Regions from separate parts of the Neomoorella glycerini genome, predicted to be linked through region 3. Evidence: riboswitches for the same ligand, from Rfam matches in the RefSeq annotation. Region 3 holds a riboswitch; each other region holds the start of a gene.
What was found. Region 3 has a riboswitch for cobalamin ahead of cobK (precorrin-6A reductase). Riboswitches for the same ligand answer to the same signal wherever they lie in the genome.

Region 1 (7,646 bases), 420 kb from region 3:
GAATGACCAGCCGGGGATCTCCTGGAGACTGGATAATGCTGTGAATGCGGGAACGAACAAGCCTTAACCCGTATTCCCGCCGGGCCTGCTCCAGATATTCCTGGTAAGTTTTGCTGTAGGTACGCAGGTCCATGTAAAATAGGGTTATTTGTGGTAAAGGGAGTTTCAAAGCAGCAGCGGTCTCATAAAGCATCAGGGCCTCCTTCAGGGCATACATACAGCAGACGGCCGAGCAGTAAGCCACTCCGTTGGCAGGATCGCGGGAGCCGGCACACTGGATGAAAGCCACCCGTTGCACCGGCTCTTTGCCCGGGGGACGGTGCGGGTACCCACTGTTAGCCAGCTGTTGCTCCAGTTCCAGGCCTGTCAAGACACCGCTATAACGGCCATAACCGTAACGGGCGTTTAAACTAGGGGGTAAATATTCCTCATAACCGGGACAAAGGATGATGGCAGCCACATTGATGGTTTCTTCCCGGCCCTGCCGGTTAAGCTGGAGACAAAAATGGCCTGCTTTCCCGGTTAAGTTTTTAACTTCAGCACCGGTCAAGAGGGCGATTTTATCTTCCCCAGCCAGCCTGATAAAGTGCGGGGAGCGTATACAGAAGAAACCATTCCAGGGCGTCAAAGCGCAGGCGCTGCAGTCGTTGGTGGGAAAGGTCTTGGGCAAAATAGCCAGCTTACCGCCCGGCCGGGCAGCGCGTTCTACCAGGATTACCTGGTGGCCGAGGCAGGCCAGGTCCAGGGCCGCCTGGACTCCGGCGATGCCTGCTCCCAATACGGCTACCGGCAACGAACCATTTTTATCCATCAATACCTCACTCCTTGCCATTAATTACGAGAGCGTCGGCTACCAGCTCGACTATGTTTTTCGCCTTAACATCGAGGTGATAATGACGGCACAAATCGTTCAATTGGTCAACGCAGTTATGGCAGGGAGTGGCGATAATCTTTGCTCCCGTGCGCTGGATCTGTTCTATTTTCACCTTTCCTTTAGCCATCCGTTCCTGGCCAAACTCGCTCAAAGAGAGCAGGCCGCCACCGCCGCCGCAGCAGTAGTTATTCTCACGGTTGGGTGTCATCTCCCGGAAATCTGCTACCGCCGCCTGCAATACCTGCCGCGGTTCTTCAAAAATGCCCTCCTTGCGGCCCAGATTGCAGGGATCGTGATAGGTTACCGGTTCGCTGTTGCGGGAGGGGTCAAGGCGGATACGGCCGTCTTGCAGGTATTCGGCCATGAGCTGGACGATACTGCGCACGCTGAAGGGGAGTTTGTGCCCCAGCCACTGCTCCGGCCCCCAGCGAATGGCGCGGAAGGCATGGCCGCACTCGGTCATGATCAACTCCTGGCAGCCAAGGCGCTCCACCTCATCGGCCAGGCGCTGCACCAGGATAGCGCCGGCTTTGTCGTCCCCGGAGAAAAGGGCGTAGTTGGTCGCGTCCCAGTAGCGGCTGGAAAGGGTCCAGCTTTCGCCGGCGGCATGGAACACTTTGGCCGCCGCCAGGATGGAGAGGGGGAAGAACTTCGCTTCCCGCGGGTTGATAACGTACAATATCCTGGCGTCCTTCTTATCAACGGGTATTTCCGCCTCACTGCCGAACTCCGCCTGGAGCTCTTCCTGCATCCAGTCCAGGGTGTCGAGGTAATCCTCCTGGCTGATCCCCATATTATTGCCGGACTCTAGAGCCAGGTCTACCACTTTCTGCAGGTTTACGGGGACGCGGCCTTCTGCCGCCAGTTTCGACCGCACGGCCCGGACCAGGTCACCCATATTCACACCCACCGGGCAGTAGACTGTACAGCGGCCGCACATGGTGCACAGCCAGATCATATCTGACGCCAGGAGCCGGTCTTCCATCCCCAGCAGGAGCAGGCGCACCATTTTACGGGGGTCTACCGGTGCGCCGATGTTGCCGGCAGGGCAGCCGCCGGTGCACACGCCGCAGGCCAGGCAGGCCTGCAGGCTGGCCCCGCCCATGGCCCGGGAGATTTTTGCAGGGCCAGGCACTTCTGCAGCCAGCAAAATGGACATAAACAACACTCCTGTATAAAATTTAATGAATGGTGCTAGAAGTTAAAAAACGGATATTTCCTTGCCTTGTAACCCTGACTATACTTTCCGGTGGAACTGGTAGCCAGTCTTGATGTTATGGGACCTGTCCCGGGCAATACCAGTTTTTCTTTTGCCAGCAAGGACGCGCCCCTTCATGTGGCTCTTTTAGAGGGGTGCTTATACATTTACCGTCCTGCCAGCAGGGGTAAAAGGCGAGATAATGGGGGAGGTTTGCAAGCCGGCAGTGCTTGCCATCAAGGAGGCGCTTAATAAACATTAACCGCTGTAAATCCAGTTCCGAATAGCAGCGCCGGCCGTTTTTTCTCGTGGGAACGACCAGTCCCTTTCGTTCCCAGCGACGCAGGCGGTGGGGAGAAATATCTAAGACCTGGATAACCATACCGATGGGATACACCGGCCTTCTTCGCCCCGCTTACTATTGATCTTACTTATATCATATTTCTTGAACATAATCATGTCAATAAACTTATAAAAAATATTACAGCAAAGTTATTTAGATATAGCAAAAATATGTTCTCAAAAGGAGAAAAGCGATACTTGATCTGGGATGATAAGTTAACGTAAAATAAAACTGTAAATAATTATAACCTGATTGTTAAGCGAGGCGGCTTCCCATGCCGGAACAAATGTTATATACCATCAGCGTGGTCGCCGATTTACTGGGCATACAGCCGGGCACCCTGCGGGTCTGGGAAAGACATAAACTCATCCAGCCCGCACGCAAGAACGGGCGGCGCCTTTACTCAAATAATGACTTGAAACGGCTGCGCTTCATTCAAAAGCTCATCGATAAAGGCTTTAATTTAAACTCCATCAAACACTACCTGGCTTTTTATCCTTGCTGGTTATATGAGGACTGCCCGGCCTGCTCCCGTAAGACTGAACGCATAGGGTGCGCCAAGCCATGCTGGAAGGAGGAAGGGACTTACTGCCAGATCTCCTTTGACGATCCCTCCCTTTGTAATACATGCCCCCATAGAAGCCGGGAAATAAAGTAATTCCAACAGGAAAAAATAGCTCCTGGTGAATAAAAACCATTATTGACCAGGGGAGATAGTTATAACGGCAGGAATTTGCCTCTTCTTTGTCGAACATTACCAGAAAACGATTCTCGCGGGTGCCAGGGAAGCCGGTGCAAGTCCGGCGCGGTGCCGCCACTGTGAGGGGGAGTACCTGCTAAAGGAGCCACTGGGGTCTAAACCCGGGAAGGCAGCAGGGAGCGTTGAACCCGAGCCAGGAGACCTGCCCGTGGGATTGCACCGTTAAACCACGGCCATGGTGAAGGTGAGGTAAAGGGAGAAATTTACCCCAGCTACGCAGGCGTGGTTGGGGTTTTTAATTCAGGCAGGCGAAAGGAGATTAAAATTTTATCATGATACCCAGGAAGATCATCAAGCGCGACGGCCGGGTAGTGGACTTTGACGAGGAAAGGATTATCAATGCTATTTACAAAGCGGCCCTGGCTGTCGGGGGCCAGGACCGCCGCCTGGCTAGCCGGCTGGCCAACCAGGTGACGGCCCTTCTAGCGGAAAAATTTGTCGACAGGCTGCCTACCGTCGAAGACGTGCAGGACCTGGTAGAAAAAGTATTAATTGAGAACGGCCATGCCCGGACGGCCAAGGCCTATATCCTTTACCGGCAACAACATGCGGAATGGCGGGATTTCCGCCACCTCCTGGTTAACGTGCAGGAAATGGTCCAGGGCTACCTTGACGGCCAGGACTGGCGGATTAATGAGAACAGCAACATGAATTATTCCCTCCAGGGCCTCAACAACCATATCATTGCTGCCGTCAGTTCCCGGTACTGGCTGGAAAAGGTCTACCCGCCGGCCATCCGCGAGGCCCATGAAAGGGGCGATCTCCATATCCACGACCTGGGGTTGCTGGCGCCCTATTGCTGTGGCTGGGACCTGGCCGATCTGCTGGAAAGCGGCTTTGCCGGCGTGGGGCAAAAGGTGGAAAGCGCGCCGCCCCGGCATTTCCGGACGGCCCTGGGGCAGATAGCCAATTTCTTTTATACCTTGCAGGGGGAAGCCGCCGGGGCCCAGGCCTTTTCCAGTTTCGACACCTACCTCGCTCCCTTTATCCGTTACGACGGCCTGGACTACCGGGAAGTCAAGCAGGCCCTGCAGGAGTTTATCTTTAACCTCAATGTGCCCACCAGGGTGGGCTTCCAGACACCCTTTGTCAACCTGACCATGGATGTGGTCGTGCCGCAGGTTTTAGCCGGCGAGCCGGTCATTATCGGTGGCGAGCGGCGCGAGGAATGCTACGGCGACTTTCAGCAAGAGATGGACTGGCTGAATATGGCCTTTTGCGAGGTGATGATGGCGGGGGATGCCCGGGGCCGCATTTTTACCTTCCCCATACCCACGTACAACATCACGCCTGATTTTCCCTGGGAAAGCCCGGTGGCAAACAAGATCATGGCCATGACGGCCAAATACGGCATCCCCTACTTCGCCAACTTTATCAACTCCGATTTAAAGCCCGAGGATGTCCGCAGCATGTGCTGTCATCTGCGACTGGATCACCGGGAACTCAAGAAACGCGGCGGCGGACTTTTCGGCGCCAACCCTCTTACGGGGTCGTGCGGCGTGGTGACCATAAATTTGCCGCGCCTGGGTTACCTTTCCGCAACTAAAGAAGAGTTCTTCAGCAGCTTAAAGGCGAAGATGGACCTGGCAAAGGAAAGCCTGCTCCTCAAGCGCAACATCCTGGAGAAGCTGACGGAGCAGGGGCTTTATCCTTACTCCCGGTTCTACCTGCGGCGGGTTAAAGAACGCTTCGGCAGGTACTGGGAGAACCATTTCAATACCATCGGCATTGTCGGCATGCACGAGGCCCTCTTAAACTTTTGGGGGAAAGGCATAGACACCCGCGAGGGAAGGGGCCTGGCTTTGGAAATCCTGGACTTCATGCGTTCTGTCCTGGCCACCTACCAGGTGGAAACCGGCCAGCTCTTCAACCTGGAAGCCACGCCGGCGGAAGGCACTTCTTACCGTCTGGCCCGGCTGGACAGGCGCCTTTATCCTGATATTATCACTTCCGGTGCCAACGAACCGTATTACACCAATTCCACCCACCTGCCGGTCGGCTACACCGACGACGTTTTTACCGCCCTGGAGCACCAGGACGAGTTGCAGCTGAAATACACCGGTGGCACGGTCTTTCATGCCTACCTGGGGGAAAGGGTGACTGATACCGCCACCTGCCGGCGTTTTCTGCAGACGGTGATGCATAATTTCCGCCTGCCGTATTTAACCATTACGCCTACCTTCAGCATCTGCCCCGAGCACGGGTATCTTTCCGGCGAGCAGTGGACATGCCCGGAATGCGGCCGGGAGACGGAGGTCTGGAGCCGGATCGTCGGCTATTACCGGCCGGTAAAGAACTGGAATAAAGGCAAGCAGGAAGAGTTCCGGGAGCGGCGGAGCTTCCGTCCTGTCACCTGATGTTTTAAGGGGGCGGTACCCATAACCATTAGAGGCATCCAGTTAACGAGCCTGGTGGACTTCCCCGGCGAGGTCTGCACCACCGTCTTTTATGGCGGGTGCAATTTCCGCTGCCCCTGGTGCCACAATGCCGACCTGGTGCTACGTCCTTTTACTTTGCCGGAAATCAGCCCTGAGGAGGTTTTAAACCTGTTGAGTCGGCGCCGCTCCTGGGTGCAGGCCGTTTGTATAACCGGAGGAGAGCCAACCCTGGCGCCAGGCCTGGAGGAATTTATCCGCTCCCTGAAATCCTGCGGTTTTAAAGTCAAACTGGATACCAACGGCACGCACCCGGGAATTCTGGCCAGACTACTGACTGATGGCCTCCTGGACTACGTGGCCATGGACGTGAAAGCGCCGCCGGGGAAGTATAACCTTTTAGCCGGTACTAAGGTTGATCTGGAGTCTGTCAGGGAAAGCATTGCCCTCATTAAAAATAGTAGGATCGCTTACGAATTTCGTACCACGGTAGTTCCCGGCCTGTTACTGGAGGAAGATCTCCTGGCCATAGGCCGGCTGCTGCGGGGAGCACGGCGTTATGTACTACAGCAGTACCAGCCTGCCGGAACATTGCTGGATGCAGATTTCCAGGCGCTCCGGCCTTATCCCGGGGCAACTTTAAACAATATCGCGCAAAAATTACAGCCCTTTTCTGCTAAAGTGGAAGTCAGGGCTTGAAGATGCTAAGTCGCCAAAAGAGATGCGGGCCACAGGAAGGAATTCCTGTGGCCTTCTTTACCACCCTGGGATGAAACACGCTAAACCCTTGGAGCAGCAGGAAAAAATTAACTTAACAAAACCTGCAACAGGAGGTATAATTGGGCATAGCAAGAGGTGACGGATTTTGTCATATCGAGTAGGCATACCACGAGGCCTCGCCTATTATTATCTTTTCCCCTTTATGAAGGGGTTTCTAAGCACTTTAGGAGCTGAAGTTGTTGTTTCGCCACTGTCGGACGCCTTAACCGTAGAGGCTATGAACTGCTGCCCAACAGATGAACCCTGCGTTTCCGTAAAACTTTACTTTGCCCATGCTAAAAGACTGGTTGACGCGGGGGTAGACTACCTGTTCATACCAGTTTTGTCCAGCGTGGAAAAGGATAATTATTGCTGCCCGAAGATTATCGGGGCGGCAGCCATGATCCGGAACGGCCTGGGGTTGCAGGAAGAGCAGGTCCTGGCTCCGGAATGGAACGAACGGGAAAAGCCCGGCACCTGGCGGCACAACCTGCTGGCCGTAGCTTCCCGTCTGGGTGCCGGCCGGGAACTTGGCGAGGCGGCCATCCGGGCCGGTTTAGCGGAGCAGGCTGCCAGCGAGAAGCTGGCGTTAGAGGGGTTGACCCTTCCTGAAGTCTACCATCGGCTTTATGGTATTGATAAACCGCGCCGGCAACGTTTTGACCCGGGGGCGCAATATGATGGGCAGCAGGTTATTGGTGTTCTGGGCCACCCCTATGTCTTATATGACCTGGCAGGCCATCATGTGGTCGACCGGCTGCGGGAATACGGCCAGGTCATCACGGCGGAAATGGTCCCCGGGGAAGATTGCCGGCAAGAGGTGGCTACCCTTTACGAAGGCACCAGGATGTGGGCCTATGAAGCCCGCATCCTGGGAGCCGGCTTTAGTTTATTGCGCAAGGGTATAATCAATAAACTCGTTTTAGTTGAGGCCTTCGAGTGCGGCCCGGCATCGGTAATCGAATCTTTCCTGGAAGAAGAAGCCGCAAAGCTGGTTATACCTTTTCTTTTGCTTACGGTGGACGAGCATACAGGTGAAGCTGGGCTGGTAACCCGCTTGGAAGCCTTCATAGATACCAGCACGAACCTTAAGAATAACCCCTCAAAAGATAAAGATAGTTTCTGCATACCGGCGGCACGTAGTGAAAAGTTAAAAATAGGGGCACCGGGCATGGGGCTGCTGGATATCGCTTTGGAGACGGTACTGAACGAATGTAAAGTAGAGATGGTACCAACGCCCCCCGTAACGAAACGCACGGTAGAACTGGGTAAGGAATTGGCCCCCGAATTTATCTGTTATCCCCTGGTTACCACCCTGGGGCAGATCTGGGAAGTCC
Region 2 (7,646 bases), 150 kb from region 3:
AGTTGTTTTTCTCCTGGCGTGATCAGACACGCCACTACCTTTTTCTTGTGGACATCTAGCCCACAGCAGCGTTCATACACTACTTCCATTTCGTGGTTTCTTGCTTTCCCCTCTTTCTTTTTTATTTTTTATTTAACTACTGCCAAGAGACACCTCCATGGTCTAAGAATCTCCTCCACGTGCTCAGCCTTCCAAGGCGGGTACTTTACCTTGTTGAGGCCTGCTTTACAGTTCGTGGTTCCTAAAGGTGTCTGGATCAGACTCCTCCTCGGGCTCCTTGTCCGGCACCAGAGCGAAATCGATCCTTTTCATGGCAGTGTTTTAACTTATACTATCACCTATTTCATGTGTCGTGGAGGGGGCGCCAGCCCCCATGGGGGGCTCCTCCCAAAATAGCGTTCCTCCCAAAATAGCGTTCTGCTAAAAATGGTGCCTTCTGGTGGGGATATGTCCCTTCGCCGCTCAGGAGTTACGCGCCGACAGGACTACGGCTCGGTTCGGACCGTTGCTCGCCGCCTGCGGATTGCCAATGAAAAGGCTTCCTGCTCCGCTGGCCTGGATCCTTCTATGAGGTCACTCTGTATTCCTCGCCAGGGCACGCTCAGGCGTCCTCGGCGGCGGCAACGGTTACCTCACCTCGCCTGTCCTGTTACCGGCGCTCCACTATTCGCGGCTCCGGGACATATCCCCACCCATAATCGCCGCCGAAGCTTTTCTATCTCTTGTCTGTTAACAATCACCCTTGTTGGTGGTGCCTTTGACTATAATTAACGACAAATAATCCTGTTTCTTACCCTTTTCCGCTATAAGGTCACAACTGAAGCTCTCCCCTGGCTGGCCGCAGCGGCTGGCCAGGAACGATTGCTCGGCCACACCTTCCTCCTCCAGAACTGTAACGATGGCGTCATAATGGCGGGCGACTTTCATTAAGACTAGATTGGGGAAAAGGGAGAGGTATTCCTTTAAGTTAGTCGGGTCCTTGAGGGCCGGGATGATGGCCAGGGGTTCGTCCCCTACCGCCAGGGGTACATTCAAACTGGCAGCAGCCGCAGCAAAGGAAGTGATCCCGGGAACGGTAACAATCTTTAAATCCGGGTTGAGTTTTTGTAAGCGTTGCATTAAGTAACTATAGGTGCTGTAAAGGGAAGCATCCCCCAGAGTCAGGAAGGCGATATCCTGGCCTGCGGTAAGGTTTGCCAAAAGTTCTGCTGCCGCTGCATCCCAGCAACGTTCCAGGTAAGCCTGGTCATGGGTCATAGGCATGAAAAGATTTAGTATTTTCTGCTCAGGCCGAAGAAAGGGCCGGACCACCTGCAGGGCCAGGCTTTCCTCGCCCCGCTGGGAAACCGGTACCGCCAGGACTGGTACCTGTTCTAAAATGGCTTTAGCCTTCAGGGTTAACAGGTCCGGGTCCCCTGGTCCAACCCCCAGGCCATAGAAGGTTCCACTCACCAAAAGCCTCCACCCCTTATCCCACCATGCCATCATTTGATGGTATTCATTAATCAACCGCAATTATTAGCCCGGTATACTACTGTCCCTAAGGACAATCTTTCACCAGCTGCACTATATATACCGGATTAAGGGCGCGCCAGATGTGGTAACGGCCGGCCGGTTCCAGGCGGGCCAGGTTGGTTGCCAGGGCCTCTACCTGGTAACCCTGATGATAGCCGAAGGCCAGGGCCGTACTCAAGGTTTCGACGGTGATGGCATTGAGGACGATAATGCCTCCCGGCCGCAAAGCTTCATGGCAGGCCCTTAAAATCTCGTCTAAGTGCCCACCGCTACCCCCGATGAAAACCCGGTCCGGCGGCGGCAACCCCTCCAGGGCTGCCGGGGCCCTGCCGGCCACCACCTGGACATTATCCAGGCCAAAACGCTTTACATTCTCCCTGATCAGGGTACAGGCCTCCGGGTTTACCTCCACGGCCAGGACCTGTCCCGGAGCCACCAGCCTGGCCGCTTCAACGGCCAGGGTCCCGGTTCCAGAGCCAACATCATAAACGATCATACCCGGACCCAAACGGGCTTTGGCCAGGGTAAGGATGCGGACTTCCTCTTTCGTCAGGGGGACCTGGCTGCGGCTAAAGTAATGGTCAGGTATCCCCGGCGTGCTGTAGGGCCAGTTAATCCGGTTCATAACCGGCTATCACCACCCCGGGCCTGGTTAAGGGCTGCCGGGCCAGTTCGGCTGCCGTCAGCCAGATTGTTTGCTCCTGATCGCTACCCAGGTCGGTACCCACCCACAACTTTATCCTGGCGAGGCCGTGGTCGGCCAGGTATTTACCTATAGCTGCCGGTGTGTTAGCCCCGCCGGTCAACATGGCCAGCCTCGCTTTCCCGGCAGCCAGCCGGGGCAGGTATGGTTCCAGGATCTCCAGGGAGCGTCCATGGCAGCTCAGGAAAGTGGCATCTTCCCAGCCCTGCATCAGGCGAGCAAAGGCCAGCTGGACGGAACTGATACCGGGGATAACGTTAATTTTTTCTCCGGGAAACTGGCGCTTGAGCCACGAGAGGAGGCTGTAAAAGCCGGGGTCCCCTGATACCAGTATAGCCGCCGGGCGGCCGCGTATTTGTAACAGAAAGGAACGTAATCCTTCCAGGTCGCCAGTGATCACCCTTTTCTCGCACTCCAAATCTTGAAAAAGGCTCAAAGCCCGGGGGCCACCGATAAGTACTTCGGCCGCAGCCGCAGCCCGGCGGGCCGCCGGCGTCAGGTATTCCTGGTTGCCGGGTCCAACCCCGATGACGGTCAGCCACCGGCCTTCAGCTCCCATGACCCCACGCCTCCAGTATTTGCCGGGCCATCCCATCCCAGCCTATAATTTCTCCCTGCAGGTTTAGCATAACCGTGCCCACTGTGAGTTCTCCACGGACAAGGGCCTCCGACCGCTGGCTGGCCCGGGCCGCCAGGGAGTCCCAGAACTCCCTCCCCAGGCCATGGTTGCGGATAATTTCCTGGGCAGCCTCAACTGTAGTTACCTCTAAAAGCTGCTGGACTACTTCCCGGGATGCCCCCCGCGCCGCGGCCCAGGCGGCCAGAATTTCCTGGCGGGCATCGGCCAGGCGACTGTGGGTATAAAAGATACCTCCTGCCACCTTGATGAGCTTGCCGCCATGCCCCCACAGGAGCACCTGCTTCACCCCGCGCTCGGCGCAGGCCTCCAGCATGTAGCCAATAAAGTTGCTGGTTAAAACAATGGCCGTAGCCGGTAGATGATAGCGTTCCTCGGCCTGGCGTTGCCCCAGGCGGCCGGGGGTCAGGATGAGGGTTTCCCAGCCGGCAGCCAGGGCGACATCAATCTGGGGTACCAGGGAGGTACGGTAGGCCTCTTCGGACATGGGTTCGACAATGCCGGTAGTGCCCAGGATAGAAAGACCGCCCTCAATCCCCAGGCGGGGGTTGAGGGTCCGCCGGGCCAGTTCTTCGCCACCGGGGATGCTGATCTCCAGTTCCAGGCCCTGGCCGGGCGGGGTTACATCGGCTACTGCCGCGGTAATCATTTGCCTGGGAACAGGGTTAATGGCCGGTTCCCCTGGAGGTATGGCCAGGCCGGGGCGGGTTACTGTCCCGACGCCGGCCCCGCCGCGTAAAGTCAATCCCCCGCCAGTTTTCCGGGCGCGGACATGGATGGCAGCCCCGTGGGTAACGTCAGGGTCATCACCGGCGTCTTTAAACACCACGGCTTCGGCCCAGTCCGGGCCATGATGGACAGTAACCGGTAGAGTGACCTTTTCTCCCCGGGGCAGGGTAAGGGTAACCTCCCGCACCAGCTGCTTCTGCCATAAAGCCAGGGCCGCCGCCCTGGCTGCTGCTGCCGCGCAGGTACCTGTGGTATAGCCCCGCCGTAATTCCTTCTGCAACGATTTTTCCTCCAGGCAGCGTTTATCTCTTTAGTTTCCTGTGGATTTCCGGGGAAATTCCTCCCCGGCAGCAGCGTCCCTTTTATTATCCTTTAAAACCAGGGGCAGCCCCGCCACCACCAGGTAGACCCGGTCGGCCCGGCTGGCTATCTCCTGGTTGGCCAGGCCCAGGAGGTCCCGGAAAACCCGGCCCAGGGGATAGGGAGGAATGAGTCCCATTCCCACTTCTTCAGTAACAATAATTACCCGCGCCGGTACCTGCCAGGCTACGACCGCCAGTTCCCTGACTTTAACCATGATGGCTTCTATAGCCGCTATATTTTTTTCCCAGCTATCTTCTGCTTCAATTGTTTCCTGGCTCAAAAGGTTGCTAATCCACATGCCCAGACTATCAAGGATGATGGTACCGGCACGCTGGCCTTCCCTGGCTACGGCTTCCGTTACGGCCAGGGGAACTTCTACCGTCTGCCAGCCGGCCGGCCTCCGGCGCCGGTGCATGTCCACCCGGGCAGCCATTTCTGCATCGCCCACGGTAGCCGTGGCCAGGTAGACTACCTTTGCGCCCCCGGCAGCAGCCAGCTCTTCGGCCAGGCGGCTTTTGCCACTCCTGGCACCCCCGGTTACCATGATTAACGAGCCGTATCCCAAGGTATGGCCTCCTAAATCCTAAAATAAAAACTCCAGCCCCCCACGAAGTAGCTGGAGTTACATAACCTAACTTGCGGCCCCTTAACGCGAGGGTGAAATGAACAGGCAGGTTTCCTGGCTCCGGCTCCTTGCCTGGCTTCGCCTTCCCGGTATAATACCAGTGGCCTTGAAGCAGGCTCCCCGGTTACAGTGGCGCGACCGCTCAGGATTTACACCTGATTCCCTTTTAACCTGTCAGGCACCTGTTCCCTATTAAGTTAATTATAGTATAAATCGTCCCCTCCTATCAGTCAAGCCCTGGGCAACGATAGACCCTGGAGCTTATTGGTGAGCAAAACCAGCTCTTTATTCTTTTCCCAGATGGCCCGGGCGTAGCGCCGGTTGCGGAGCTGGATCTGTTCCTTTTCCTGGCGCAGGCGATTTACCAGTTCCCACTTTTCGGCTTCGCTTTTTTCCACCAGGCGCATCAGGACACGCCGGCTGACCCTTAATTGTTCCACCTTGCTTTCCAGCTCTTGAATGCGCCGGTAAAGGGCACCTGCATCATTGCCAGCCAACGGCCCCACCCCCCTCATTATTAGTTTGCTAAAATATATGCCCGGAAGTCAAACCTTAGTCGCTTGAGCTTTAATCTTTTCGGCCCGCCTCTGTAATTGCTCCAGTTCGATTGTGCCCACCTGGCAGGCTCCCAGGTCGGCATGGCTGCTATCAACTATGCCGTGGAAATCCGACCCGCCGGTTACTACCAGGTTATACCGTGATGCCAGTTCCAGGTAACGCCCGGTGGCAGCGGCATCGTGGTGGGGATAGTAAGCTTCAATACCCTGCAAGCCGCTGCCCACCAGGGCAGGAATAAGACCATCGGCCCGGCTTATGCCCGGGTGGGCCAAAACCGGAACCCCTCTAGCCTTTAATATTACCTCCACAGCCCGGGCAGGTGAGACTTTGGCCCGCGGGACATAAGCAGGCCGGCCCCGCTCCAGCAAAGTTCGGAAGGCAAACTCCACCGATGGTACATAACCCTTGCGAACTAGAACGGCCGCAATATGGGGACGGCCCATGGCCTCGCCCCGCACTTCCTGCTCTACCTCACCCATGCTAATATCATAACCCAGCTCTTTAAGCCGGCCTACCATCCTGGCCGTACGCCGGTAACGCGCCTGGCGCATTGTTTCCAGGAAAGCCAGCAAACTTTCCTTTTGCCAGTCGATATAATAACCCAGGATATGGATCTCCCCTTCTTCCCATTCGGTGCTCAGTTCGACCCCGGCAATTACCTTAACGCCATAACTGTTTCCGGCAGCCAGTGCCTCTGCCAGGCCGGCTACCGTATCATGGTCGGTAACACCCAGGGCCGTTAACCCTTTTGTCTTCGCCAGGCTGATTAGTTCAGTGGGTGACAGCCGGCCGTCGGAGGCCGTAGTATGGGTATGTAAATCAGCTGCCATCTTTACCCGGCTCCAATCTTTTGCTAGTTATTGTAACACAAAAGCCTGCCCTCCTTACCGGTAAGCAGGCTTTTTTAGCGTTGTTTGATGGTTAACTTATGCCGGCCCATAGTGTTGCAACCGCTGGATAGCGGTTGCCCGGCCGGTACCGGGATCAATATCTATCAGGACAGCTTCCAACTGAATAATTCCACCAGCTACTTCAAAACGCACCGGCAACTGGGTAAGAAATTTTTTAACGATAAGCTCTGTCTTCACCCCCAGGACAGAATCCCTGGGGCCGGTCATGCCTACATCGGTAATATAGGCCGTCCCCTGGGGCAGGACCCGGGCATCAGCCGTCTGGATATGGGTATGGGTCCCGATGACGGCACTTACCAGGCCGTCCAGGTACCAGCCCAGGGCAACCTTTTCCGAAGTTGCTTCAGCATGGAAGTCTACTAAAATGATGCGGGTTAGCGCACCGATTTCTTCAGCCAGGCGGCGTCCCAGGCGAAAAGGACACTCCAGGGGTGCTAGAAACACCCGCCCCGATAAATTAATAATTCCTACCTGCAGGTTTTCCTTAGCCTTTACCAGGGTATAGCCCCGGCCGGGGGTACCGGCAGGATAATTGGCCGGCCGGACAATGCGCTCATCCTCCTCCAGGAGGGTCATAGCTTCACGCTTATCCCAGACATGGTTGCCCATGGTTAAGATATCAATGCCACCGGCAAAAAGTTCACCAGCAATATCTGGGGTAATACCATTGCCGCCGGCAGCATTTTCGCCGTTTGCCACCACCAGATCCGGCCGGTGTTCCTGGAGCAAAGGTGGCAGGAGTTCCCGGACGGCTTTACGGCCCGGCCGCCCTACCACATCGCCGATCATTAAAACCCGCAAAAATAAAGCTCCCCTCAATTTGCCTTAAATATTATTATTGCCCCGCGTCTATTTATTAAACACCATGACCCGGCCTTCTTCCCGGAAGGCAATTAGCTGGCGCTCCGGGACGGTACCCCGGACACTTTCCAGCATACGGTCAATTAACTCTTCCTGGATCATAAGCTCTTCTTCCATGATATTATCATTGTTCTCCGCTACCAGGCTGGCGCCAAATTCCTCCCGGACCAGAGCGATAATGAGGTCAATTTCATCCCGGGAGAGGGTAATTACATCCCGTTGTACCTCCAGGGCCATTAACTGGTCATAGGGTGTATATTTCAGATTGATAACCTTCGGTTCCCGGTCTTCCAGGTAGTTATATACTTCCAGGGACTTGCGGAATTTCTTTTCGAACTGCTGGATGGCCTCCCCGGCCAGAGGTTGGGCCATCATAAAGGTAAAGCGTAAAACCTGGTCTTTGGGTTCATAGTTAATGGTACCTACTTCTGGATAACGTACCAGGATGGAAATAAGAAGACCAATACTGTCAGATACTTCGCCGCCATGTTTGTACTTCAGGCTCAAGGTAAACACCTGCCCCGTACTTTATGTATAAGATGTTACCACCAAATAAGACACTACTTCTGCACCCAAAAGCAAATTCCTGCTTGCCTTGTCCGCCTTTAATGATGAAAATTTAATGGCAGGGATGGAAAAACTTTTACCCTCCCTGCCATAAAATTATTTGGCATAATCAACAGCGCGGGTTTCGCGGATGACCACCACTTTAATCTGGCCCGGGTATTCCATCTCCTTTTCAAT
Region 3 (7,646 bases):
GGGAGCTCCCTACTGGCCCTACGCCTTCGGCACCCAGATTGCGGAAGTGGAAGTGGATACGGAAACAGGGGAGGTGCGGGTTTTAAAGCTCTTCGCTGCCCACGACGTGGGCCGGGCAGTAAATCGTCTCGGGGTAGAGGGGCAGATTGAAGGCGGTATCGCCCAGGGCCTCGGTATGGCCTTGCTGGAAAAGGTCCACCTGCAGCAGGGCCGGATCGTTAATAATTCCTTTTCTACCTACCTGATACCTACTACCCTGGATATGCCCGAGGTTCAACCCCTGATTGTGGAAACTTATGAACCCACCGGCCCCTATGGCGCTAAAGGAGTGGGCGAACCCGCCACCCTCCCCACCGTACCGGCCATTATCAATGCCATTTATAACGCCGTGGGAGTTCGCCTTACGGAGTTACCGGTTACACCGGAAAAAATCCTGGCCGCCCTGCGGGCAAAAGAAGGAGAGGAGCAATGAGTATTTTAATCAAGAACGGCATCCTGGTCACCATGAACCCCAGGAGGGAAGTATTCCAGGGGAATATCTATATTGAAGACGACCGCATCGCCGCCATCGGCCGGACGCCGGCCACCGCCGACCGGATCATCGAGGCTACGGGCCAGCTGGTCATCCCCGGCCTCATCCAGCCCCATATCCACCTCTGCCAGGCCCTCTTCCGCGGCCGCGCCGACGACCTGGAACTCCTGGACTGGCTGCGCCTGCGTATCTGGCCCCTGGAAGGAGCCCACGATCCCGAATCCCTTTACTACTCAGCCCTGCTGGGCATCGGTGAACTCTTCCTTAGCGGCACCACCACCATCGTCGACATGGAAACCGTCCATCATACCGATGCGGCCATGGAAGCCATCTCTCAAAGCGGCATCCGGGCCATTACCGGCAAAGTGATGATGGATTTTGGCGAGGACGTCCCGGCCAGCCTTAAAGAAATAACTGCGGCCTCGCTAAAGGAAAGCGTAGACCTGCTGGAAAAGTGGCACGGCTACGACAACGGCCGCATCCAGTACGCCTTTGAGCCCCGCTTTGTGGTTTCCTGCACCGAGGAATTATTATTGGAAGTCCGGGATCTCGCCCGCCATTACGGCGTTAAAATCCATACCCATGCTTCGGAAAACCGGGGTGAATGCGCCCTGGTGGAAAAACTCCACGGCCGGCGCAACGTCCTCTACCTGGACGATATCGGTCTCACCGGCCCCGACCTCATCCTGGTCCACTGTATCTGGCTCAGCGAAGAGGAGAAGGATATCCTGGCCCGTACCGGTACTAAAGTAGTTCACTGCCCTTCCTCTAACTTAAAGATGGCTTCCGGTATCTGCCCGGTACCGGATCTCCTGAACCGGGGAACGGTGGTTTCCCTGGCCGCCGACGGCGCGCCCTGCAATAACAACCTGGACGCCTTTATGGAAATGCGGCTGGCGGCGCTGATCCAGAAGCCCCTCCATGGTCCCACCACCATGCCGGCACCCCTGGTCTTTGAAATGGCCACCCTGGGCGGGGCCCGGGCCATGGGCATGGAAAAGGACATCGGCAGCCTGGAAGTAGGGAAGAAGGCCGACCTGGCCCTGGTTTCCCTGGAGGGCCTCCATACCCAGCCGGCGGACGGCGTCGACGTCTACACCCAACTGGTCTACCAGGCCAGAGGCTCAGACGTTACCCTGACCATGGTTGACGGCAAAATCGTCATGGAGAAAGGTGAACTGAAGACCATAGATGCCGGTGAGGTACGGGAGAAAGCCAATAAAGCGGTCTTGCGCGTTTTGCGAAGGGCCGGGCTGGCTTAGCTTCCTGCCAGATTTACGTTAAAACCCCTGGACATCATATCCAAGTTATGATAAAATAGTTTTGAAATGAATATGTTCCAGGCAAATCAGGGAAGTCAGTGCAAGTCTGACACGGTCCCGCCACTGTGAGGGGGAGCAAGGCGCCATAAAGCCACTGGGTAATACCTGGGAAGGCGGTGCCGGAGCCGTGATCCCGAGTCAGGATACCGGTTGCCTGGAAACCTTTACCCCTACGCCGGATAGGGGGTGGTTGGCCAGAGTATGGCAAGCAAACCCTCTGCTTCTGTAGGAGCAGGGGGTTTTATGTTGTTCCCAATGCCGCAACCTCTTCGCGGCGTCGCGGCAACTGACCTGAAGAACGAAGAAGGTTAGCAGCAGCAGCATCGTTTATTTAAATTGCATACAGAATGGGTGCACGGTCTCGAGCAGACCGGGCTTAAATCCAGCCGCCGGTAGGGGAGAGGTTGCGCAAAACGCCGCCTGGAAGCGGGAACTTGTAGCAACCGATGATGCTCTGCCAATAGGCCAGCCTGTCCTGATGCCACCAGGGGCTCAACCCGGGGAGGTGGTGTATTTAGGCATGCCTGTTTAGCGGCACCACCGGTTTCCCCGGCAAAGCAGCCGGGGATTTTTAGTTTCAACAGGGAGGACGGCGCGTTTTGATTTTAGTGGTAGGTAGTACCGGTGAGGGAAGGCAGTTAATCCGCAGCCTCCGGCAGGCAGGCTATCAAATTGTTACCTGGACCGACAGTGCTTATGGCGAACAACTGGCCCGGCAGGATGGTGCAACGTTAATATTAACAGGTCCCTTAACGGAAGGTAATTTAGCCACCCTGGGGGGTAGCAGGCAACTGGAAGCAGTCATTGACGCCACCCTTCCTTATCCCAACCACCTATCCCGGACCCTGGAAGCCTGGTGCCAAGAACAACAGCTATATTACCTGCGCTTTTTACGGGCAGAAACAAGGTTGCCGGACGACAGCCTCATCTACCAGGTGGCAACCTGGGAAGAAGCCGCCCGGACTGCCGCCAGGTTGGGGGAGACTATCTTTTTAACTACCGGTACTAATAACCTGGAAGTGTTCGTCAAAAACCCCCTGCTTAAAGATAAACGCATTGTGGTCAGGGTATTACCTGAACACCGGGTAATTAAAAAATGCCAGGACCTGGGCTTGACGCCCCGCGATATTATCGCCATGCAGGGGCCTTTTTCTAAAGAAATGAATAAAGCCATGTTTAAAGCCTGTAAGGCCGGTGTTATCGTCACCCGGGACGCCGGCCCGGCCGGCGGTACCGAGGCCAAAATTGCCGCCGCCCTGGCGCTAAAAATACCGGTAATAGTAATCAAGCGGCCTTCCATTCAGTATCGTTACCCTGTCTACACAGTTTCCGAAGCCGTCGCCCTGCTGAAAAAGATCGCCCCTCTTAAAAAAGATGACCATTCCGATTTTCAAAACTAAGGGGGTACATACGATGTTCCGCCGTACAACGTGGTTAACCATGTATCTTCTCCTGGCTATGGCCGTCCTGGCCCGGCCGGCCTATGCCATGCATATCGCCGAGGGCTTCCTGCCCTTCAACTGGGCCGCCTTCTGGTTTGTCGTCGTCCTGCCCTTCTGGTTCTGGGGCCTGCGGTCCATCCAGCAAACTGTAAAAAGCAATCCCGGCCTGAAAATGCTCCTGGGCCTGGCCGGCGCCTATACTTTTGTCCTGTCGGCCCTGAAACTCCCTTCAGTAACCGGCAGCTGTTCCCATCCCACCGGGGTGGGTCTGGGGGCCATCCTCTTTGGTCCGGCAGCCATGAGCATCCTGGGGGGTATCGTCCTCCTCTTCCAGGCCCTTTTGCTCGCCCACGGGGGCTTGAGCACCCTGGGTGCCAATACCTTCTCCATGGCCGTCGTGGGGCCTTTTGTGGCCTACGGCCTTTACCGCCTGGTAAGGCGGCTGGGTGGATCGCTGCCCGTAGCCGTCTTCCTGGCCGCCACCCTGGGCGACCTTATGACCTATGTCACCACTTCCCTGCAGCTGGCCCTGGCCTTCCCGGCCCAGCCCGGCGGGGTGCTAGCGTCTATGCTGAAATTCATGGGTATCTTTGCCGTTACCCAGTTACCCCTGGCCATTAGCGAAGGTATCTTAACCGTCATCGTCTTTAACTTGCTGGCCACTTATAATAAAAACGAATTGCAGGAGCTATCTATTTTAGATGAGAAGGCCCTGGCGGTGGGAGGCCGCAACCTGGAGGTGCACAAGTAATGAGTAGCGCCCAGAAAAATCTCTTCTTACTCCTGATCGTTATCCTCCTGGCGGCGGCACCCTTTTTCCTGCACCGCAGCGCGGAATTTGCCGGTGCCGACGACCGGGCCGAAGAGGCCATTACCCAGATCCGTCCCGATTATGAACCCTGGTTTAAACCCGTCTGGGAGCCCCCCAGCGGAGAAGTGGAGACCTTCCTTTTTGCCACCCAGGCCGCCATCGGCAGCGGTATTGTTTGCTACTTCCTGGGTTACAGCAAAGGCAAGAAACATCGGGAGCAAAAGTAAATGTTCAGCATTGACCAGTATGCCTATAGCAACCGGTTGAAGAACATCCACCCGGGGGAAAAAGTAGCCTTTGCCCTGGTAACCCTCATGATCGCCCTGGTGGCGCCCCAGCCTTTAATCCCAGCCCTTATCATCGCCCTGATGGCCGGGGCTGCCATTGGGGTCGCCGGCATCCCGGCCCGTTTTTACCTGCAGCTTATCCTGCTGCCCTTTTCTTTTTTAGTCGCTGGGGTAGCCATGATCGCCCTCACCATTTCCAACCAGCCCCTGGCCGGTCTTAAGGGTGTGACCCTGCTGAACTGGACTTTGGGCTACACCCCAGCCGGCATGTACCTGGCCGGGAAAATTTTTCTCAAGTCCCTGGGAGCCGCTGCCTGTCTTTATTTTCTTTCCCTAACAACACCCATGGTAGATATCCTTACCGTCCTCAGGCAACTGCGCCTCCCGGCCCTGCTGGTGGATTTAATCAGCCTGACCTACCGCTTTATCTTTGTCCTGCTGGCGACCGTAAACGACATTTATACCGCCCAGGCTTCCCGCCTGGGCTATGCCTCCCTGCGCACATCCTATCATTCCCTGGGCCAGCTGGCAGCCAACCTTTTTATCAAGACTTACCGCCGCTCCCAGGAATTATTTACCGCCCTGACGGCACGGGGCTACGATGAAGAGTTGCGCGTGCTGGAGGTTATTTATCCTTTCTCCTGGCCCTTTTTATACCTGGCCACCATCTTTGACCTGGCTTTAGTTATTTTAATGCTGCTTACATAATACCGGCCGTCTTCAGGCCGGCTCCTCCTCGTGTCTTTTTGACCCCAATCAATGCCGACTGGAGGTGGACCTTTTGGCCGCCCTTTTAGAAGCAGAGAGGGTTTCCTTTACTTACCCTGACGGTACCCGTGCCCTGCAGCATGTTACCTTGAGCATCCCTGAAGGCAAGAAAATTGCCGTCCTGGGTCCCAATGGCGCCGGCAAATCAACCCTTTTCCTTCATTTTAACGGCATCTTAAGGCCCCAGGAGGGGTGTATCTACTTTGCCGGGGCCAGGATTAATTACAGCCATAAAGCCTTAACAGATTTACGCCGGCAGGTGGGCATCGTCTTTCAAGACCCCGACAGCATGCTCTTTTCGGCCAGCGTCCGCCAGGAAATTTCTTTTGGACCATTAAACCTGGGCCTGGGCAGGGAAGAGGTAGGGCAAAGGGTTGAAGCCGCCATGGCGGCAACGGGTATCGCCGGCCTCCAGGATAAGCCAACTCATTTCTTAAGCTATGGCCAGAAAAAGCGGGTGGCCATTGCCAGCGTCCTGGCCATGGAACCCAGGGTCATCATCTTTGATGAGCCGACGGCCTACCTGGACCCGCGCTCAACCCGGGAGGTCATGGCCTTGCTGGCAGATATCAGCCACCAGGGAAAGACGATTATTTTATCCACCCATGATGTAGACATAGCCTATACCTGGGCCGACTATATCTACGTCCTGGCCCGCGGCCAGGTAATCGGCGCCGGGACGCCGGCCGAAATCTTTAGCAATACGACCCTCCTGGAAGCTGCTGATCTAGCCCGGCCCTGGCTGCTGGATGTTTATGAAGACCTGAAAAATAAAGGCTGGCTGCCGGCAACGGCGCCAGTCCCCAAAAATAAAGATGAGCTCCTGGGCCTCATTCCTTATCGTTCCAGGTCTAAATTGGCCATTTAAGTTGGTCCACGGCCCGGGTCGTAAAACAGTCTCAGGAACTTTGAAGTGTTGAGTTCAGTCATTTGCATCCCTGGGCGTTCTGATTTTTTTCGCCGGCAAAAGCTGTAAGGTGGCCATCTGGTTGCGCAGGCGAATATTTTCCTTGAATTCAATCAGGATCGACAGGATCTCATGGAGGAAGGGACTGCCAAAGGTAGACATCAGGCCTACAGCCACCATATTAATCAATGAATAAAGACCAGGATAAGCAGCTTTCAAGCCGACAAAGGCATTCAGTCCCAGCAGGGCAAAGACATCAATCGCGGCCAGGCCGGCCAGGAGGGCGGCGATAACGGCGTTAAATATAATTACCCATAGCTCCCGCTGTTTTTCCTCCCGGGGATCATCCCTAGGCTCCCCCAGCCAGGGCCAGCGGGCCTTGACCTGGTCGGTAATGCCTTTGGCCGCGGCAAAGACCGCGCCAATAACAGTGAAGAAGCGGCTGAGATCTTCCATCTGCATTCCCCCCTTTCACCGCGCAGTTCCATTATATCCTATGCTGTTTGCCGGCCGGAGGCCATTAGGGGGGATCCATTTTCATACTCTCCCGGCAGCATGATTACTGCAGCGGCATGATAAAAGACGCTTAAACCGCAGCCATTAAATGTGACTTAAGTAAGAAACCCGCACCCTCCCCGTACCATCTCCGCTCCATCTCCGTTTTTAGAACTATTGTTAAATAAAACCATGAACGTCCTCTGCAACCTGAGCGTGACGGCAGGTATAACGACCTTCCTCTGGGATACGGCGAAAGGTTACCTGCTGGCGGTCCTGGGGTGGAAGTGGGGTGGAATGGCACTTGCCGTCCTGATGTCCCTAGCAGCTGTGGCCGGGCACAACTGGCCCCTCCGGGAGGCGCTTATCGGCTGTATTTGCCATCAAGGAGAAGAAGTAATTTGGCCTTCTAAGTAATCATCAGCTATATGAAATTCTATTCAGATTGACTCCCGGATCCTGAAGGTGGTTTCACCTTGAGGTTTTTCATACTGGACCTTCAGTTCCCGGACATCTGCCATAGCCGGTCCCTGGCGGCAATGGTCCAGGAATTCTTTCACCCTGTCGGCCGGTCCTTCAACAACTCCCTCAACGCTGCCATTATAGCGATTCCGCACCCACCCGTTAAGCTGCAAATTCGCCGCCTGACGCAGGATAAAATAACGGAAACCCACCCCCTGGACCAGGCCCTTAACCCAGAAATGCGCCCGCACAAGGGACAAAGCGAAGCCCTCCTTGAAAAAATCTTAATAAAAAGATAGCATAGGCCCTGGGAAAGGACAACTGATAGTTGGGCAGAAAGAGCCCCCAGGTAGAGATGCGGCGGCAAAATGGCTAAAAGTCAATAAAAACCATTTCCGGTTGGGCAAGGACCTTTAAATCCTCCAGGGGGTTACCACGGACGGCAATCAAGCAGGAGCGGTAGCCGGGCCTCACCTGCCCCAGTTCCCCCTCCAGGCCCAGGGCGGCAGCAGCTGTAACCGTAGCCGCCCGCAGGATGGCCGCCGTCGGGACACCGGCCCGGTGCCAGTACAGCAGTTCGTCCAGATAAGATTCCCCGTGGTAGACACCGGGAGCACCGG
Region 4 (7,646 bases), 270 kb from region 3:
TATCGCGATATCTTTGACAGTAGTCATATACTTTTTGGCGTTGTTGCTTGTTTTTGCGGTTCGGTGCTTCTTCTATGAGTGCTTCCATGGTGTCCAAAAAGACCTGCTCTTGACCTTTGGCTAAAATCTCCATTAATCCTCGCGCTGTTTCGTTCCCATAAGCCTGCCTTATATCCCGGTGGAGGTGGTAGCGGTCCAATTGTACAATGGCTCCTGGTAACTGTTCTTTGGCTGTCTTCTGGATCCAGCTGGCTCCGTCGCCATTGACCACATATATTGTTTTTTCGTCTATCTCGTAGTACCTGGCTATTTCCGTGGTGAGGGCTTCCCAAAATTGTTCTCCATCTTCATAGATGCCCATTACTACCCGCGGGTTCTTGAGATGCCGGGCATTCCCTTTTTCTATCCACCCTTCGTATACTATTCCTACTTTTACTTCTATCCGCTCTTGCTTGCTCCTTTGCAGGGGAATCATTATGCCATCGGCTTCGATAAATAGTGCCGGTACTTTTTTCTTTTTGCCTTGGGGCTCTTCCCCGCTCACGAATAGCTTGTTGCGCAGGGCTTCTTGCAGTCCTTTTTGTTCCAGTCCATTTCGTTTTACTTCGCTATGGATGGTCATATGGCTTAATTGGCCCATCCCTGCTTCGGCCATTATTTCCGCTGCCTGCCTGAAGGGTAACCGGGTTGCCAGCGATACGGCTAATTTGAGCAGTCTTCCTGTCAGGCGCTTTCCTTGGCGTAAGTTCAGGGCTTCGTCTAACAGAAACCTTCCCTCGCCTCTTTTCTTTTTGCGCGTCGCTTTGACATATAGTCGGCGCTTAAAGGTTATATCCCCGTACAGGCAGGTGATTGTGCGGTAGCGGAAGCCAGCTATCCTATATCTCTTGGGTTTTGCTGGCATAAGGGCATCATCCAGGGCTTCCAGTACGGCTACCAATAATCGCCTGGCTATTTGCAGGATAACTTCTTCTAGAGTGTTGAAATTCTCGATACCATCTAATAAACTAAAGATGGTAGCGGTACTGGTATTACCGTTTACCATAAAGAGACCTCACTCCTTTTACGGTGTTTTTCTTCTTGTGAGGTCTCTTTTCTCTTTTTTGCTCCTTTTTCCTCCTGCCTACTGTAATTTTACACTAACGCGCAGTTTACCTTTTGCTGAAGAAGCCCTCCACCGGCAACATGGGGAAGAGGTATCATATATTGCCTATACGGTAGAAGCAGTTCTGGTCGGTCCCCAGGGGGTAACCATCCCCCTGCTCACCGAGTTCTGCGAGAACCCTATAGGGGAAAAAGAGGCCTTCACCAAGCAGGATTGCGAACTAAAAGCCGGCAAAAGGCTGCTGACACGCCTGCGCAAAGCCTTTCCCAAGCTACGTATCATGGTAGTAGCCGATGGCCTGTACGCCAATGGACCCATGATGGCCCTGTGCCGCCAATTACATCTGGACTTTATGTTTATCCTACCCCAGGACCGCCTGAAAAGTGTCTGGGAAGAGGCGGGAGGCCTTAGAAAACTGGAAAAGGACCAGAAACTCAAGTATCATTGGGGGAACAGAGAGCAAAACTTCTGGTGGGCCAACGATATCGACTATGAGTTCCAGGAGGCTTCCGGAGCCTGGCGGCGGTTCAAAATTCATGTAGCGGGATGTACAGAGACGTGGGAAGAGAAAGGCGAAAAAAAGGAAGCCCATTGGGCCTGGGTATCCTCGCGACCTTTCACCAAAAAGAATATCATCGCCCGCTGCAATCATGGGGCCCGCCACCGCTGGAACATTGAAGAAAATATCCTGGTAGAAAAACATCAAGGTTATCAGTATGAACATGCTTTCTCTCTGAACTGGACGGCAATGAAAAACTGGCATTTGCTTATGCACCTGGGACATCTGTTAAATATCTTGACACTACATACGGAAGCCCTGGTGGAGAAAGTTCGACAATTGGGCTTCAGGGGAACCCTTAAGTTCCTCCGGGAGACTTGGAGCAACCCCTGGATTGATCGCGACCAATTGTTGGCTCTCTGCACTAAGCCGCCCAGAATACGCTTGGCCTTTTGAAACTTTAATCTCTGCGTCAGCGACAACTTAATTCTTTACCTTCAAGTAGCTTATAGCCGCTTACATAAAGATGGCTTGCTTTGCTGTACTCAATTTTACCCCTCTTTTTTCCTGTTCGGAGCTTTTTTATCGTTTATAGAGGGTACCTACCTCCCCTTTTTGAGTTCTCACTGTTCGTTCGCCTGATTTTGGTCCCTGAACTTTGTCTTTATATATTTTCATGCGTCAGCACTGTATCAAAACGTTAGTGTAAAATTACAGTAGGCAGGAGGAAAAAGGAGCAAAAAAGAGAAAAGAGACCTCACAAGAAGAAAAACACCGTAAAAGGAGTGAGGTCTCTTTATGGTAAACGGTAATACCAGTACCGCTACCATCTTTAGTTTATTAGATGGTATCGAGAATTTCAACACTCTAGAAGAAGTTATCCTGCAAATAGCCAGGCGATTATTGGTAGCCGTACTGGAAGCCCTGGATGATGCCCTTATGCCAGCAAAACCCAAGAGATATAGGATAGCTGGCTTCCGCTACCGCACAATCACCTGCCTGTACGGGGATATAACCTTTAAGCGCCGACTATATGTCAAAGCGACGCGCAAAAAGAAAAGAGGCGAGGGAAGGTTTCTGTTAGACGAAGCCCTGAACTTACGCCAAGGAAAGCGCCTGACAGGAAGACTGCTCAAATTAGCCGTATCGCTGGCAACCCGGTTACCCTTCAGGCAGGCAGCGGAAATAATGGCCGAAGCAGGGATGGGCCAATTAAGCCATATGACCATCCATAGCGAAGTAAAACGAAATGGACTGGAACAAAAAGGACTGCAAGAAGCCCTGCGCAACAAGCTATTCGTGAGCGGGGAAGAGCCCCAAGGCAAAAAGAAAAAAGTACCGGCACTATTTATCGAAGCCGATGGCATAATGATTCCCCTGCAAAGGAGCAAGCAAGAGCGGATAGAAGTAAAAGTAGGAATAGTATACGAAGGGTGGATAGAAAAAGGGAATGCCCGGCATCTCAAGAACCCGCGGGTAGTAATGGGCATCTATGAAGATGGAGAACAATTTTGGGAAGCCCTCACCACGGAAATAGCCAGGTACTACGAGATAGACGAAAAAACAATATATGTGGTCAATGGCGACGGAGCCAGCTGGATCCAGAAGACAGCCAAAGAACAGTTACCAGGAGCCATTGTACAATTGGACCGCTACCACCTCCACCGGGATATAAGGCAGGCTTATGGGAACGAAACAGCGCGAGGATTAATGGAGATTTTAGCCAAAGGTCAAGAGCAGGTCTTTTTGGACACCATGGAAGCACTCATAGAAGAAGCACCGAACCGCAAAAACAAGCAACAACGCCAAAAAGTATATGACTACTGTCAAAGATATCGCGATAACCTGTTAGATTACCGCTTGCGGTTACCACGACAACTGGAAGGGCTAAAGTTATACGGGATGGGCGTAGCCGAAACAACAGTAGACAAAAAAATAGCCATTCGCATGAAAAAGAGGGGAATGAGCTGGAGCGAAGCAGGAGCAACGGCCATGGTAGCATTACTTATGCTCAAAGCCAATGGAGAATTAGCCGCATGGCTAGAAAAGAAGATGCCACAAGTAGAAAAGAATCCCGTTAAAGTAATAAAAGAAAAGAAGATAGTTAAAGAAGACGTAGAAGCATGGTTAAGGAAGAGAGTACCAGCCCTTGTTGGCCCTGAGGCGGGAACAGATTGGGTTAAATATACCTTGAGGCAACTAACAAGAATTAGTGGAGCTATATTCTAACCCCTTTTCCGGCTTAATTAGAGCAGGCAGTAATTCGCGAAGCCTGTCAAGGTCGCCGTAGGCGGCCGCAGGCTTTAACCTTGACAGGCGCAGAGAATTACTGCACAATACTCCGGAGCCGGAAAAGGTGTTGGATATATATGGGATTTTTATGTGAGGTCTCTTTTTGCCTACTACATCTTGACACGTACTATCAAAACCCTGACCGTAGACAAACGTCATCAATCATGCTAAACTTAATATTAAATTTATTAAATTTATGTATATCAGCTGAGGAACGGGTGCTTTTACCTCGAGGGGTAAAAGTTAAAAGGGAAGCCGGTGCGAATCCGGCGCGGTCCCGCCACTGTAAAGGTGAGGAGCCCCACCCATGGGTCACTGGGCTTTTATAGCCTGGGAAGACGTGGGGTGCCAATGAACCTGAGCCAGGAAACCTGCCTGTTGCCCTTTGCCTGACCAACCTGCGCGGATAGGGAGGTGAGTTTTTATTTTGCATTTTTGCCGGCAGGAAAACATGGATTTTATGTTGCTTTAAAGAACCTTAAAAAGGAGGATTGCTATTTATGCATAAGTGGTCTAAATCAATTTTTTATAGACCTGCTAAAAGCAGTAGTTTAGTTGTATTGATGATTCTTTTTTTAATTATAAGCCTTCCCTTGTTTATCTCTGGTTGTACACGGGAAAGCAAAGAAGTTACTGCAGAAGTTGTTCTGGCCGCTCCACGTGACCTTGCGCCCGGAGCTAAAGACCCTTATTATACTAGCTCTATTCTTCATGTTTGGGAGCCACTTATTACCTTGGATAATCACGGGCAACCGGCGCCGTGCCTGGCCGAGGCCTGGGAGATGTCCCGCGATGGCCGGGAATGGACGTTTAAGCTCCGCCAGGGCGTAAAGTTCCATGATGGCGTTGCTTTTGATGCCGATGCCGTTATTGCTAATTTTAATCGTTACCAGAAGATCAGCCCGCGGACATCGCCCTTTTATTCATTTAACATCAAAGAAGCTTATCCGGGGTTGAAGCAGGTTGTTAAAATTGATACTTACACCGTGCGCCTCACTTTCGAAAAACCCCAGCCCACTTTGCCTTTCAGGATGGTTAACTTTTATAGTGCCATTTTCAGCCCACGTAATTTTAATGATAACGGCGACTTTAATAGCCTGCCGATGGGTACAGGTCCGTTTAAACTGGTAGAACATAAAAAAGACCAGTATGCTTTGCTGGAAGCATATGAGAATTACTGGGGCAAGGCGGCCAAGACAAAACGCATCCGGGTGAGAGTGATACCGGAACCCGAAACGCGGCTGGCGGCGCTTAGAGCGGAAGAAATTATGGGGGTAATGGATCTGGGAGCCATCCAGCCTGCCCAGGCCAGGGATTTGCTCAAGGACAACCGTTTTGCCGTGTCTTCCGCCCCTTCAACTATTACCCATTATATAATGACCAACGGCACCAAGCCGCCTTTTAACGATGTCCGTATGCGCAAGGCTTTAAGCCTGCTGGTTGACCGGGACTTTATTGTAAAAGAGTTATATTATGGTTACGGCACGCCGGCAGGCAGCATGCTCAGCAACGCTTCTCCTTTCCATTCGGACCTTAAACCCGAGTACAACCCGGAAGAAGCGAAGCGGCTCGCCCGGGAAACCCTGGGGAATAAGAAAGAGAAAGTAGTAGTGATAATTCCCACCTATGCCCTGGACCGGTATCCTTATAAAGCCCAGGCAGAGCTAGTCCAATCTTACTTAAAACAGCTTGGCCTGGATGCCGAAATCCGGGTGCTGGATGGGGCAGCCTTTAACGAAGCTATGAAAAAGGGAGATTATCATATTGCCTTACGTATTCAAGGGCTCCCCAATGGTGAACCTGATACCCTTTTCCGCTGGTTTGCGACGAGCAAAGGGGCTTCCAACGTAAACTATAGCTTGGGATATAACAATCCCGAGGTTGACAATTTGATAGCAAAGGCTGAACAGGAACTGGATATTAAACGACGTAAAGAGATTTATAATCGTATCCAGGAAATAACAGCCAGGGAACTACCGATTATACCCCTTTTCTATGATGTTAACCTGATCGCTTACAATAAGCGCTTGCGCGGCTATGAAGCCGCTATTTACGGCACTACCTTGCCGGAAATGGAGCTGGCATCAAGGTGATGTATATTTTGCGACGCCTGGGGGCCGGTATCCCAACCCTTCTAGGAATAACACTTATTGCTTTTCTGCTGGGGGTAATCGCCCCCGGGGACCCGGCGGCAGAAGTCCTGCGGCTGGGCGGGATGACTGAACCTACCCAGGAGGAGATCCAGGCCATGCGGCAGCAAATGGGCCTGGATAAACCCTTGCCGGTACAGTATATGAATTGGGTAGGCAGGGCTTTGCAGGGAGATCTGGGAACTTCATATATGACCGGAAGGCCGGTGGCTGGCGAGCTTTTGAGCCGGCTGCCGGCTACTGCTTTGCTTGCCCTTGCCGCAGTTACTTTTGCCGTTTTGTTTGGCATCCCGCTGGGTGTCTTGATGGCGATTAAGAGCGACACCTTCATGGACCATCTGGGAAGGGCGGGCGCCCTTACGCTAACTTCTATGCCAGGTTTCTGGCTCGCTATTTTATTGATTGGCTTGACGGCCGAACGACTGCATCTACTCCCTACCAGCGGTTTCGGCACCTGGCAGCACTTACTTTTACCCGCTATAGTCCTCGGTGCCGGCACCAGCGCAACTTTAATGCGCTTGACCCGGGCTACTTTGCTGGACGTGTTGGGGCAGGACTATATCAGGGCCGCGAGGGCAAAGGGTTTATCATCAGGTGTTGTAGTTCTAAGGCACGCTCTTCCCAACGCGTTTATTCCTCTATTGACAGTAATTGGTTTAAACCTCGGCCATATCCTGGGGGGTTCGGTGGTGGTTGAGGTAATCTTTGCCTGGCCCGGTATTGGCCGCCTGGCTGTCGATGCCATCTTTCGCCGCGATTATCCAGTAATCCAGGGTTATGTTGTGTTTACGGGGCTAGTTTTTCTTTCACTCAATTTGATAGTAGATCTCTTGTATCGCCTGCTTAATCCTCAGGTCCGCCTGGGAGAGAGCGCTGAATGAAACGCAATCCTGCGGCTTTACTGGGTGCGGGGCTTTTGCTAACAATGATACTCGTCTCTTTGCTGGCGCCCTTGCTGGCCCCCTATGATCCAGTAGCCATAGACCCTGCTCACCGCCTCGCACCAGTGAGCAGGGAACATCTCCTGGGAACCGATACTCTGGGGCGTGATGTCTTGAGTCGCCTGCTTTATGGTGGACGTATTGCCCTGATCATGTCATTGGTGGCAGTCACCTGCACTATGCTGATAGGGATGAGCGTGGGCCTGGTGACCGGTTATTATGGGGGCATAATTGACGATATATTGACTGTAGTTATTAATATTCTGCTGGCTCTCCCAGGGTTGAGTTTGATGCTCGCAATTGCTGGCGTACTTGGCCCGGGCATAAACAGTTTGTTCATTGCCATGGTTACAACCTCATGGGCCGGTTTTGCCAGGGTTGTCCGCGGCGAGGTCTTACGCGTGCGTGAAGAAGGATATGTAGAAGCGGCCCGGGCTCTTGGAGCAAGCAGCACGCACATCATTCTTCGTCATATTTTACCAAACATTTTAGGCCCGGTGGTGGTCCTGGCCACCCTGCGCGTTGGCGGGTTCCTGCTGGCCGTAGCCTCATTGAGTTTTCTCGGATTAGGCATCCAGCCCCCCGCGCCCGATTGGGCGGTTATGTTAAACGACGGGCGGGCTTACTGCCGTAGCCGTCCTCTCCTTGTGATTGCCCCT

Region 1: linked by a shared signal. The riboswitch ahead of MGLY_RS16990 (ribonucleoside triphosphate reductase) and the one ahead of cobK (precorrin-6A reductase) in region 3 are both predicted to bind cobalamin.
Region 2: linked by a shared signal. The riboswitch ahead of cobU (bifunctional adenosylcobinamide kinase/adenosylcobinamide-phosphate guanylyltransferase) and the one ahead of cobK (precorrin-6A reductase) in region 3 are both predicted to bind cobalamin.
Region 4: linked by a shared signal. The riboswitch ahead of MGLY_RS16280 (ABC transporter substrate-binding protein) and the one ahead of cobK (precorrin-6A reductase) in region 3 are both predicted to bind cobalamin.

The regions. Positions count from the first base shown of each region.
Region 1 covers NZ_CP046244.1:3,410,379-3,418,024, reverse strand. The annotation lists gene MGLY_RS17010 (FAD-dependent oxidoreductase) at 1-811, opposite strand, end outside; gene MGLY_RS17005 ((Fe-S)-binding protein) at 819-2,033, opposite strand; gene MGLY_RS18945 (MerR family transcriptional regulator) at 2,149-2,454, opposite strand; gene MGLY_RS16995 (MerR family transcriptional regulator) at 2,690-3,073, shown strand; cobalamin riboswitch at 3,174-3,339, shown strand; gene MGLY_RS16990 (ribonucleoside triphosphate reductase) at 3,448-5,532, shown strand; gene MGLY_RS16985 (anaerobic ribonucleoside-triphosphate reductase activating protein) at 5,554-6,249, shown strand; gene MGLY_RS16980 (acyl-CoA dehydratase activase-related protein) at 6,416-7,646, shown strand, end outside.
Region 2 covers NZ_CP046244.1:2,834,689-2,842,334, reverse strand. The annotation lists gene MGLY_RS14225 (IS110 family RNA-guided transposase) at 1-89, opposite strand, end outside; gene cobI (precorrin-2 C(20)-methyltransferase) at 730-1,452, opposite strand; gene cbiT (precorrin-6Y C5,15-methyltransferase (decarboxylating) subunit CbiT) at 1,541-2,140, opposite strand; gene cbiE (precorrin-6y C5,15-methyltransferase (decarboxylating) subunit CbiE) at 2,127-2,777, opposite strand; gene cbiD (cobalt-precorrin-5B (C(1))-methyltransferase CbiD) at 2,767-3,864, opposite strand; gene cobU (bifunctional adenosylcobinamide kinase/adenosylcobinamide-phosphate guanylyltransferase) at 3,895-4,512, opposite strand; cobalamin riboswitch at 4,600-4,773, opposite strand; gene MGLY_RS14195 (translation initiation factor 2) at 4,803-5,069, opposite strand; gene MGLY_RS14190 (PHP domain-containing protein) at 5,118-5,960, opposite strand; gene MGLY_RS14185 (TIGR00282 family metallophosphoesterase) at 6,057-6,842, opposite strand; gene MGLY_RS14180 (hypothetical protein) at 6,891-7,418, opposite strand; gene rny (ribonuclease Y) at 7,566-7,646, opposite strand, start outside.
Region 3 covers NZ_CP046244.1:2,988,466-2,996,111, reverse strand. The annotation lists gene MGLY_RS18615 (xanthine dehydrogenase family protein molybdopterin-binding subunit) at 1-472, shown strand, start outside; gene MGLY_RS14975 (5'-deoxyadenosine deaminase) at 469-1,794, shown strand; cobalamin riboswitch at 1,831-2,023, shown strand; gene cobK (precorrin-6A reductase) at 2,463-3,254, shown strand; gene MGLY_RS14965 (energy-coupling factor ABC transporter permease) at 3,268-4,047, shown strand; gene MGLY_RS14960 (energy-coupling factor ABC transporter substrate-binding protein) at 4,047-4,334, shown strand; gene cbiQ (cobalt ECF transporter T component CbiQ) at 4,335-5,102, shown strand; gene MGLY_RS14950 (energy-coupling factor ABC transporter ATP-binding protein) at 5,176-6,030, shown strand; gene MGLY_RS14945 (hypothetical protein) at 6,085-6,525, opposite strand; gene MGLY_RS14940 (glycerol-3-phosphate acyltransferase) at 6,757-6,981, shown strand; gene MGLY_RS14935 (acylphosphatase) at 7,005-7,277, opposite strand; gene MGLY_RS14930 (amidohydrolase family protein) at 7,399-7,646, opposite strand, start outside.
Region 4 covers NZ_CP046244.1:3,258,643-3,266,288, reverse strand. The annotation lists gene MGLY_RS16295 (ISLre2 family transposase) at 1-1,045, opposite strand, end outside; gene MGLY_RS16290 (hypothetical protein) at 1,104-2,060, shown strand; gene MGLY_RS16285 (ISLre2 family transposase) at 2,403-3,833, shown strand; cobalamin riboswitch at 4,096-4,289, shown strand; gene MGLY_RS16280 (ABC transporter substrate-binding protein) at 4,631-5,989, shown strand; gene nikB (nickel ABC transporter permease) at 5,989-6,927, shown strand; gene MGLY_RS16270 (ABC transporter permease) at 6,924-7,646, shown strand, end outside.